3 regions of the Chitinophaga sp. 10T418 genome follow, and region 2 is predicted to be linked to each of the others. Evidence: riboswitches for the same ligand, from Rfam matches in the RefSeq annotation. Region 2 holds a riboswitch; each other region holds the start of a gene.

Region 1 (3,286 bases), on a different contig from region 2:
GGTCAATGCGTAACAGTGCGGAGTCACCTGCCGCCCACACTGCGCCATCTTTAGTACGGGCAAAGCCGATAGTACCTTTGGGATATTTCTTTACTATGCTGTAGTCAGATGTTTTCAATATAACGATACCATCATTTTGTGTAAGTACAAATACATAGTCTCCGGCCACCATCATATCACCGGCAGATGAATTAATGCCATCTATCTTAGTCCCTATGGTCGGACCAGCGAGGTTTACACGGTATACGCCATCTACTGCACTTAACAAACCTCTTGTATCATCTATTCCCGTAAAGGCATGACCTTCGTCCTGCGGAAGATGATCTACCCTGCCTGTTTCTTTCATGGTATATGCATCAGCTACCACCAAAGGACCGCCTACTTTTACTGACATATACACCTTGCCTTTATGGACGGTGGCGAACTGCAGTGTTGCGCTGGTCGGACCAAAATCTTTACCGGGATTTTCTGTTTTAAATACATCTTTAACAATCTTATTACTGTCATAACTATAATAGAATAAGTCGCCGGAGGTAGTACCATACTGTCCTTCCTGTACTACCCAAAAGCCGTTTTCATACTTACCCCACACCTTTACCTGGTAGATCGCGGAGTCTGAAGCGCCGGCATTGCTGGCTGTAAATACGATATGGTAATCACCGCGGGCACCTGCCGTGAAAGTATACACCGAATCATTTCCGACTACATTTCCATTTATTTTCCAGCTGAACGTAGCGCCAACGGGATTGTTTATCCTGGGGTGATAAGAAAGCGTAGCGCCAATATGTATAGAATCTGCACCTCCGGTTTTATCCACACCGGGACCGGGAATGGTGTCGTCATTTTTTTTACATGACATCGCCAGTGCTAAAATAGAAACTACAAAGAAAGTACTTCCCGAAAATCGCATGTTTATATATTTGATTGATGATTAAGCTCCAGTTGTTTCAATTATGCATGTAATGCTTTGGGGTACCGGTATTTCAGTATTTCAAAAGAACCAAAGAATACCGCTGAATAAAGAAGATTTGCCACGAGCATATTCTTTAAAAATGGTAAAGCGAGGTAGTAACATTGCAACAAACCTGCAAGGTTGTACGTATAGGGTTTACCGGTAGTAATATCAATACCATGATTGATCCATACGCCGAAATCAGAAACGATCCAATGTATCAATCCGGCAGACAGCGCGGAAAGAAGTATGCGGAGAAGCGTTACTTTTTTGATGATCACTCTGCCCACTGTTACCATGAGTGCAAAGGCGGCATAGTTCCATACCCAGCCACTATAAAGCAATCCTGTAGCGTATTCCGGATATATCAGGTGAGATATGATGATATCGCTGATGAATAATGTCAGAATAGGAAAGGCATACGACTTGAAAAGATTACTGAAGTAAGCGCCCGCAAAAAGCGCCATAGCGCCAATCGGTGTAAAGTTTGGATAAGGCATCAGATTACCCGCACCTAATACACGTATGAGGCCTGCGCCTAAAATAAAAACAAGTAAAACTAGAAAACGTGGGTCAATTTTTTTATCAGACATTGTTAATAGTTATTATAAAGGGAATAGGGATTCTGCATGAAGAAATCAAATGATCTCTCACGAAAGAAAACATACATGTTATAGGTGATGACATGCGCTATCAGGCACAGTCAATCAGATACAAAAATTCATTTTTACCAAAAATAAAAAACCGGAACACCGGGAAAAATACATCCATGTTCTTCACCCGAAAACATGATATATAGTTGCAAAGGGCAGGTCTTCTGGCTTTCCTGCTTTTTCGGTCGCCTTCCCGTTCCAGATAAGCGGAACAGTGGCAAGGAGGAATTAACTCCGAAAAAACGATACCTGTGGTCACACAGGCAGCAGGATTTACAGCTACGGGGATAGCTCCGGTTTTACACCGGATTCCCTTTTAATATTCTTGCATACATGCTAGAATAACCAGTTGCAGGCGCAAATTAATGAAAGCAGATGGTTTCTCCAAATGTTGTGACAACAGGGATTGAGAATTACGAATTAGGAATTCTCACCCGATCCCTATAAACTATATCGCAGCCCTAACTGCATTTGCCAGCGCGAGGCCAGCGGATCCCTGAACTGGTACAGCGTATATCCCTGCGAGTTCAGTTTTATACTAATCGTCTCCCCTTCTTTGGTTATTTCTACATACTTCTCCGCCAGAGGAGCAAGATCTACATTATAACTTTGCGTTGGACCACTTATTGTAATAGTGTTGCCGGCATTGTCGCTGGCACTCCCTATCTTTTCTATATATGTTCCTGATAAGGAATAAGGCATGTTGGCTTCCAGGAAATATTTACCCGGTTTCATTTCCGGAAATGAATTTGGATATTACTACTCCTGGAAACAGGTAGCAGGTCGGCCACTCTAATGAAGTTGGCAATTTTTTTTACGTGATACAAGATATCGGTTACAGGCTTAGATCATTTAAATCCGCACTATGGTCTGCATTGCAAAGGGACAAAAATTATTTACACTCAATCCAGGCCACAACCAGATACCTTAATAAGTTGCTTGATGTCTTTAATACAGATCTTCCTGCTATGTGATGTCAAAATACCGGCAGCTTTAAACTCTGTTAGAAATCTAACAATATTCTCTTTACCGGTACCTACCATATTTGCCAGATCACTACGGGAAAGATTAATCATAATATCTTCCCCTGCAACTGTTTCCTGTTTAAATTTTTCACGCAAAACAATTAACGTGATTGCAAGTCTCTCTTTAACAGAACGCTGTGCAAATACAGAAATGCTATTTGCCAATACAGTGAATTCATGACTGAGTGCTTTGAGTAATCTACGCGGCAGCACGCTGGATCTTCCCATAATAGTCATAAAATCTTCTTTGGGTATGAATGCAATGACACTTTCTTCTAATGTAGCAGCAGAGTCTGGATAACGCTCATCGGCTAAAATAGCGTGATATCCGATTAATTCCCCTGCATTGGCAACGTATATAATTTGTTCCCTGCCAGTTTGATCCACCTGGTATTTTTTAACTTTACCTTTTTTTACAAAGAAAATACCGGAAGCAACAGCTCCCTCTCTAAATATAACTTCTCCTTTCCCGTATCGTTGCTCCTGCATATGGGAATAAAGATCTGCACATTCATCCTCCGGTAGATTAGTCAGAATGGACTGGGATTTAAAATTCCACTTATAAATGGGAAACAGACCGTCTAAACTCATAATAATTGACCCATTGGGCTAAAAAGTGATTTTTTGCAGGTTTTTAATTGAAAAGTATCAATGAA
Region 2 (3,286 bases):
AGGATAGCTTTTATATTTTTCTGGTAATTGAGAAAGAAAATAAGTGGGTGAGTTATAGTGTCGTCCGATGAAAAAGGCAATGGTCGCTATTATGGCGATGGCGCCCAGGGTTAAACAAATCAGGAGGTACATCTTTTTTCTTTTCATTTCAACATATCTAGATCAATTGTGGACAGATAGAACTTTCTGCTATCTATATACTTTGGCAAAGAAAAGGATTTAATCTTATATATGACAATCTGGAAACAAACGGCCGTGTTATCAAGGAACGAAACCTCTAMTATTCGATAGATAATTAACCGAAATAAATGATCAGCATCACGTGAGAGGCAATAAAACGGACAAATCAATTTTTCACATGCGAATAAACAATACTATTACAAGAGAAAGGTACGCCAAATGAAATATTTTTTCGATCAATTTGAGACCGCATCGTATGATTTGCTATAATTTTTGTTATTCCTGCTTAACAGATGCTTTAGAAAACGAATTGAAGGAAAAATACTTTTATCATTGCCTCGTAATAAAAATCCGCTACCGGACTAACGGTAACGGATTGAATTTTTCACACTAAAACTAGAGGCATGAAAAACTTTAATTTGAATGATTGGTTGGAGACTATTGGTCAAATAGTCCTTGTAACTCACATCATCCTAATGATTTTAGGTATGAAAATGAGAAAGTAAACATCATGTACGCAATGATTGCTCCCTGGCTCTAAGTTAGGGGGCATTTTTTGTATGCCTTAATCACTGCTATTCTGATCAATATTTAAAAATTACCCTATATTCCAATATATCATGTGGATATGAGGTTTTCATTCCACTTTACAATGGAGAGATACTCCATCAAGTTACGCATTAATCTTCATGCAAAGGTTCATCTTTTGCCAAAAACATTAAATATTTCAAACATACTTAAAGAAAAAAGTGGAGATTCCCAATATATTCATTCTTTCAATCGGCCTGTGTGCTGGTAATTATATGATCAGATTCGAAGATATTAATTACATATAAAACTGCAAAAATGGTTCTTCGCTTAAAATCGGATTAACGACTGATTAACAGATCCGTATTTCGAATTTCTAAGACTATTCCCATTAGTGGCTGCAGTGTTATAAATACTTCGGCTACTATCTTCAACTCATCAATCCCACAGTGATACTTTTCGGTATAGATGATAACAATAGAACCATAAAAAATGAAATATCAACCTATGGAAAGCATAAAAAATAAAATGCCATATCCATACTTTCTTCCGTTCACTCCTGTTAGTGATTTAAAATAACCATAACGCAGATCCACTGCGTCTAACAGTGATACATTTTAATGAAGGAAGACAATATAGGTGGTATAAAAATTTAAACACGAACTAATAGGAAGTATAAAAAATGAAATACCTGATTAGTTATAGTTGCCAAAAGCATTGCCTCAAAAAAGAATGAAGTATTACACTTTCCTTTCATTTTGGATTTTACTAATACTTCACGTACGTTTGCATCCACAATTGGTTCCGCCTGCGGGCGGATTAAAAGGGAATCCGGTGCAATACCGGAGCTATCCCCGTAGCTGTGATCCTGCATTCATTTTTGAATGAATTGATTTTCCGGATACTCCATACCACTGTCTGCATGTCCGCAGATGGGAAGGTTCCCGGAAAAGCAGGAGAGCCAGAAGACCTGCCAGATGTCATCGATCATTCAGCGCTTTCGGGTGAAAGGCCAGGAATGTAAGCCTAACGGCATATATTCTATTGTGTAAATATTATTTACCCCTGGGCGCATTATGCAGGTGTGATTTCACCGGCTTTTGAGTTTTGTTTTTTTCCGGATCTGGTATCCGGACAGGGAAAAGTATGTCATCAATCCAAATATCTATTATATGAAAAAACAGTTATTATCCTMCTTGTTGGTAGCGTTTGCCTTGTTGGTGGCTTCCTGTAAAAAAGAAGATGCATTGCAGTCATCACAGTTACAAAAGTTGGACGCCAATAACAAAACCGGCGTTACAACATCATTGATTACCGGCAAATATGCAGATGGTTTCTTTATTGCCAATGAAGGATGGTTCGGTCATGGCACCGGCGATCTGCACTTCTATTCGTATAGTGGTGACAGTTTGGTGCAGGACGTGTATCACCTGGAAAACCCAACCGGTGCATTAGGAGGGCCTTCCAACACATTGCAGTTTGCGACCTTCTTCAACAATAAGCTGTACATCGTAGTGAAAGCCGGCGGACCGCTGGTGGTAACAGATGGTGGCAGCATGGTAGAAACCGGCCGTATCACTACCTTGCCCGGTAACGATGGGCATGCCTTCCTGGGTGTTGATGCCACACACGGACTGCTGAGCGCCAGCGATGGCGTATATCCTATTACACTGCCATCTCTGGCGGTAGGCACTAAAATCAGCGGGGTTGCTGGTTATACCGGCGACATGCTTAAAATTGGCAGTTATGTTTTTGTATTATCTCAAACAGATGGTATCGTAGCCCTGAATAGCAGCACTTATGCTGTAGTGAAAAAGTTCGGCGCTGCTAACCTTGCTTTTGCCGCGGGTAAAGATGGAGCGGTATATGCAACCAATTCAGATTCACTGATCCGCATTGTTCCGTCTACCCTCGCACGTACTGCGATCAAACTGCCGTTTACCGTGCCTTCTCCATGGGGAGCATGGCGTCATGCGGGTATTACTGCTTCTACACAGGACAGTGCTATTTTCATTGTGCGTAACAACGGTTTTGCCGGTGGAACACAATTATATCGCTACGTAATCGGCAACGCTGCTTCGTTAACTACGCCATTTATCACCCTGCCAACAGGTCAGTATTTCTATGGTGCAGGAGCAGCATATAATAAGGAAAAGAATGAGCTGGTAGTGACCACGCTGAATGGATCATTCACCGGCAGTATCAACCGGGTGCTGATTTATGATGCCACCACTACTACCCTGAAAAAAACGTTGACTTACAACGGATGGTATTTCCCGGCTATGCCTGTGTTTCACGAATAAAGAACCATAAATAAGAAAATGCCCCGTTTGCCAATGGCAAGCGGGGCATTTTCTTATCCCGATACTTCACTAGGATATTCAAGATTTTCTGGTTACTTTAATACGATATTTTTTTTCCACGTATTTCACTCTTAAGCCATTGTAAAATGAGCGTTAAACTCACTCAGGTATCCACGTTTTTTTGTGCCCCGCTATTGCTGTTATGTTTGGGCGGTAGCAAAGTTGTTGCCCAGGCAGGACCCGTTAGTATTTCAGGCCCCACTACTGTGACTCCC
Region 3 (3,286 bases), 210 kb from region 2:
AAGAGTAAAAATCAGTATAATCCTGCTCCCCACAAAATTCGCTCTCAGGCAAACATAGCCGCATATTCCTGAATAAAGTGGTCAAAACTGCGGGGTGCGTGACCTGTCAGCTGCTGCACTGCCGGTGAGATGGCGGCTGCTTCTCCGCGGGCATAGTGGGCATAATCTTCGATCAGACCTTCTGCCTGCCACAAGGGAAATCCTACCTGTAACAAAGCCTGGAGTAACTGATCCGGTAAAACATTGACATAGCTGATGGTACGTCCCAGGACGATAGACAGTTTGGTTGCCAATTCCCGGTGTGTGAGGGATTCGGGGCCGGTAATATCATATATTTTGCCTGCATGGCCGGGAGTGGAGAGCGCGATGGCTGCTATTTCGGCAATATCCCGGATGTCTACCAGGCTAATCGGCGCCTCTCCGGCGGTGGCGAAAAACTTGCCCTGCTGGATGATGGGATCCCGAAAGCCCAGCAGTCCCTGCATAAATAAATTAGGTCGCAGGAAAGTATAGTCAATACCGGATTCGCGGATCTTTTGTTCCACGGCAGCATGATACCGGAGAAAACGTACCGGCGATTGTGGTGCTGCATGCAGCTGGGAGAGTTTTACAATATGTTGTACTCCGGCATGGCGTGCAACGTCTACGAAATCACTTTGTAACTTTTCGGCTTGCTCAGAGGAGTTCGTGAGCAGGAAAGCTTTTTCTATTCCCTGTAATGCCCTGGCCACGCTGTCGGGATTATTAAAATCTCCGATCACGGCTTCAGCTCCCGGTAATGCGTGGAGTGCGCGGGCCTGATCGTCTGTTGTTCTCACCATGGCACGAAAAGGAATACCTTGTGCGGATAACTGTTTGGCCAGTGTAGTACCAATGTTGCCGGTGGCGCCTGTAATCAGGATGTTAGCTTGTTTCATTTTTTGTTTGTTTTATGATGTAAAACTCACTTTTTGCTACTGCGCCACATTGTAAGAAAACGAAATCATGCTGTAAAACGGCCGGGAACTTAAATTTGATAGTTGCCGGGATTTATTATCTTCGCCCCCGGTTCTTTACGTATTACAATCGAAGCAAGTAATGGTTCCCGCTGAAAAGCGGGATTAAAAGGGAACTGTGTGTAAATCACAGGCTGTCCCGCAACTGTAAGTTTTGCGCAGATAATTTATCTGCAACTGGTAAACAATATACCACTGTTCCGTTGGAGGAATGGGAAGGTGTTTAACAGTGAAACGAGCCAGGAGACCTGCCTTTATTTCACTTTGACACTGCTTTCGGGGATTGAAGCAGGTCAGGTTTTGGTATGTAGTAATTTTTTAAGAACAGGTATGACAGATGGACGCTTTTAAAAAGGTCCGTCTACCAATGCTGTATTGCATCGGGGATCATGCCTGTCAGCAACAATTACGTACTATCTTCTCCTCTCTTACACTTTCTCCTGTTAAAGCATTGCTATGGTATGTACAAGAGCGTGAACATCATGTATCACCTTTTAAACAATCAGCAATGATTATCCACAACTTAGGCTATCCGAGGATAGGTAGCCAGCGTGAATTGAAGAAGGCCTGCGAAAGCTACTGGACAGGCAGCATTACTATTTCTGCCCTGCAGGAAGTCGCCGCCGGCATCCGGTTGCAAAACTGGGAACTGCAAAAGCAGGCAGGAATCGACTGGATTCCCTGCAACGATTTTTCCTATTATGACCAGGTACTGGATACCTCGCTGATGACGGGCGCTATACCAGCCAGATACCAGGCCCTCACTGCAAAACAGTTATCTGAAACAGACCTGTTGTTTGCCATGGCCAGAGGTTATCAGCGGGATGGAGATGATATCACCGCCATGGAAATGACGAAATGGTTTGATACCAACTACCACTATATTGTTCCTGAATTTACCGCCAGCCAGGACTTCCACCTGTTTTCCCGCAAAGTGGTGGATCAGTTCCTGGAAGCAAAGAATGCAGGCTATGCTGCCAAGCCGGTATTACTGGGACCCGTTTCCTTCCTGTTACTGGGTAAAGAAAAAGAAACAGGATTTAACCGGTTATCATTGATAGATAAATTGCTGCCGGTGTACCTGGAAGTGCTTGACCTGTTAACGAAGGCCGGAGCCACCGTGGTACAACTGGATGAGCCCTGCTTATCACTCAATCTTTCTGCGGAAGCATTGCAGGTACTTACCGATTCATATGCGCAAATACATGCTGCCTTCCCGCAGTTACATATTGTACTGGCTTCCTACTTTGAATGTTATGGCCAACACCTGCCGGCAGTACTGGCATTGCCGGTGCAGACACTGCACCTGGACCTGATACGTTGTCCGGCACAACTGGAAGATGTATTGCAGACAAAGATCGCCGACAGCAAATTGCAACTCTCTCTGGGCGTAGTTGACGGCAGAAATATCTGGAAGAATGACTACACAAAATCATTAGCATTTATACATAGGGCTATTAAAGTTTTAGGGGAAGACAGAGTCGCCATTGCGCCTTCCTGCTCCCTCTTACATGTTCCCTGTGATCTGGATTACGAAACAGCGATATCTCCCGAAATAAAAAACTGGATGGCCTTCGCCAAACAAAAGCTGCAGGAATTAAAGGAGCTGCGGGATATTGTAAAAGGAAATACAGCACTACTGGCTGCCAATGAGGACGCGATCCGCAACCGTGGGGCATCAGGGCTTATTCATCGTAAAGCGGTAAAAGACAGGGTAGCAGCATTTACATTGAGTGATGCCAGCAGGAAAAGTGCCTTTACCATTCGTCAGGCCATACAGCAGGAACAGTTTGGCCTGCCATTATTCCCGACTACTACCATTGGCTCCTTCCCGCAAACAGATGATATCCGGCAGTTAAGAGCAAGATTGAAAAAAGGAGAACTGACAGTACCACAATATGATGCCGCCATAGAAAAGGCAACCATAGAAGTGATCCGCTGGCAGGAAGAAATTGGCCTGGACGTACTCGTGCACGGCGAATTTGAGCGCAATGACATGGTGGAATATTTTGGCGAACAGTTAGATGGATTCCTGTTTACAAAAAATGGCTGGGTACAGAGTTATGGCAGCCGTTGTGTAAAACCACCGGTTATTTTTGGTGATGTAAGCCGTCCGGCAGACATGACGGTACGCTGGAGCAGCTTTGCACAAGCCAATACCGACAAGCTGATGAAAGGTATGCTCACCGGTCCTGTTACTATTTTACAATGGTCTTTTGTGAGAGATGATCAGCCAAGATCCACTACCGCAAACCAGATTGCCTGGGCTATACGTGATGAAGTGGTGGCAT

Evidence for each region. A riboswitch is a leader RNA that binds a small molecule or an ion and turns the genes downstream of it on or off. The one in region 2 is predicted to bind cobalamin.
Region 1: it holds a riboswitch for cobalamin, as region 2 does, so the genes downstream of both, AC1DCV_RS20715 (DUF6580 family putative transport protein) here and AC1DCV_RS26460 (DUF5074 domain-containing protein) in region 2, are expected to answer to the same signal.
Region 3: it holds a riboswitch for cobalamin, as region 2 does, so the genes downstream of both, metE (5-methyltetrahydropteroyltriglutamate--homocysteine S-methyltransferase) here and AC1DCV_RS26460 (DUF5074 domain-containing protein) in region 2, are expected to answer to the same signal.

What each region holds. Positions count from the first base shown of each region.
Region 1 is NZ_JBFTHG010000006.1:630,386-633,671, forward strand. It holds gene AC1DCV_RS20710 (DUF5074 domain-containing protein) at 1-910, opposite strand, end outside; gene AC1DCV_RS20715 (DUF6580 family putative transport protein) at 952-1,545, opposite strand; cobalamin riboswitch at 1,743-1,970, opposite strand; gene AC1DCV_RS20720 (hypothetical protein) at 2,047-2,340, opposite strand; gene AC1DCV_RS20725 (Crp/Fnr family transcriptional regulator) at 2,508-3,221, opposite strand.
Region 2 is NZ_JBFTHG010000010.1:242,712-245,997, forward strand. It holds gene AC1DCV_RS26455 (hypothetical protein) at 1-147, opposite strand, end outside; cobalamin riboswitch at 1,491-1,700, shown strand; gene AC1DCV_RS26460 (DUF5074 domain-containing protein) at 1,881-3,011, shown strand; gene AC1DCV_RS26465 (hypothetical protein) at 3,158-3,286, shown strand, end outside.
Region 3 is NZ_JBFTHG010000010.1:34,003-37,288, reverse strand. It holds gene AC1DCV_RS25590 (SDR family oxidoreductase) at 45-917, opposite strand; cobalamin riboswitch at 1,062-1,265, shown strand; gene metE (5-methyltetrahydropteroyltriglutamate--homocysteine S-methyltransferase) at 1,363-3,286, shown strand, end outside.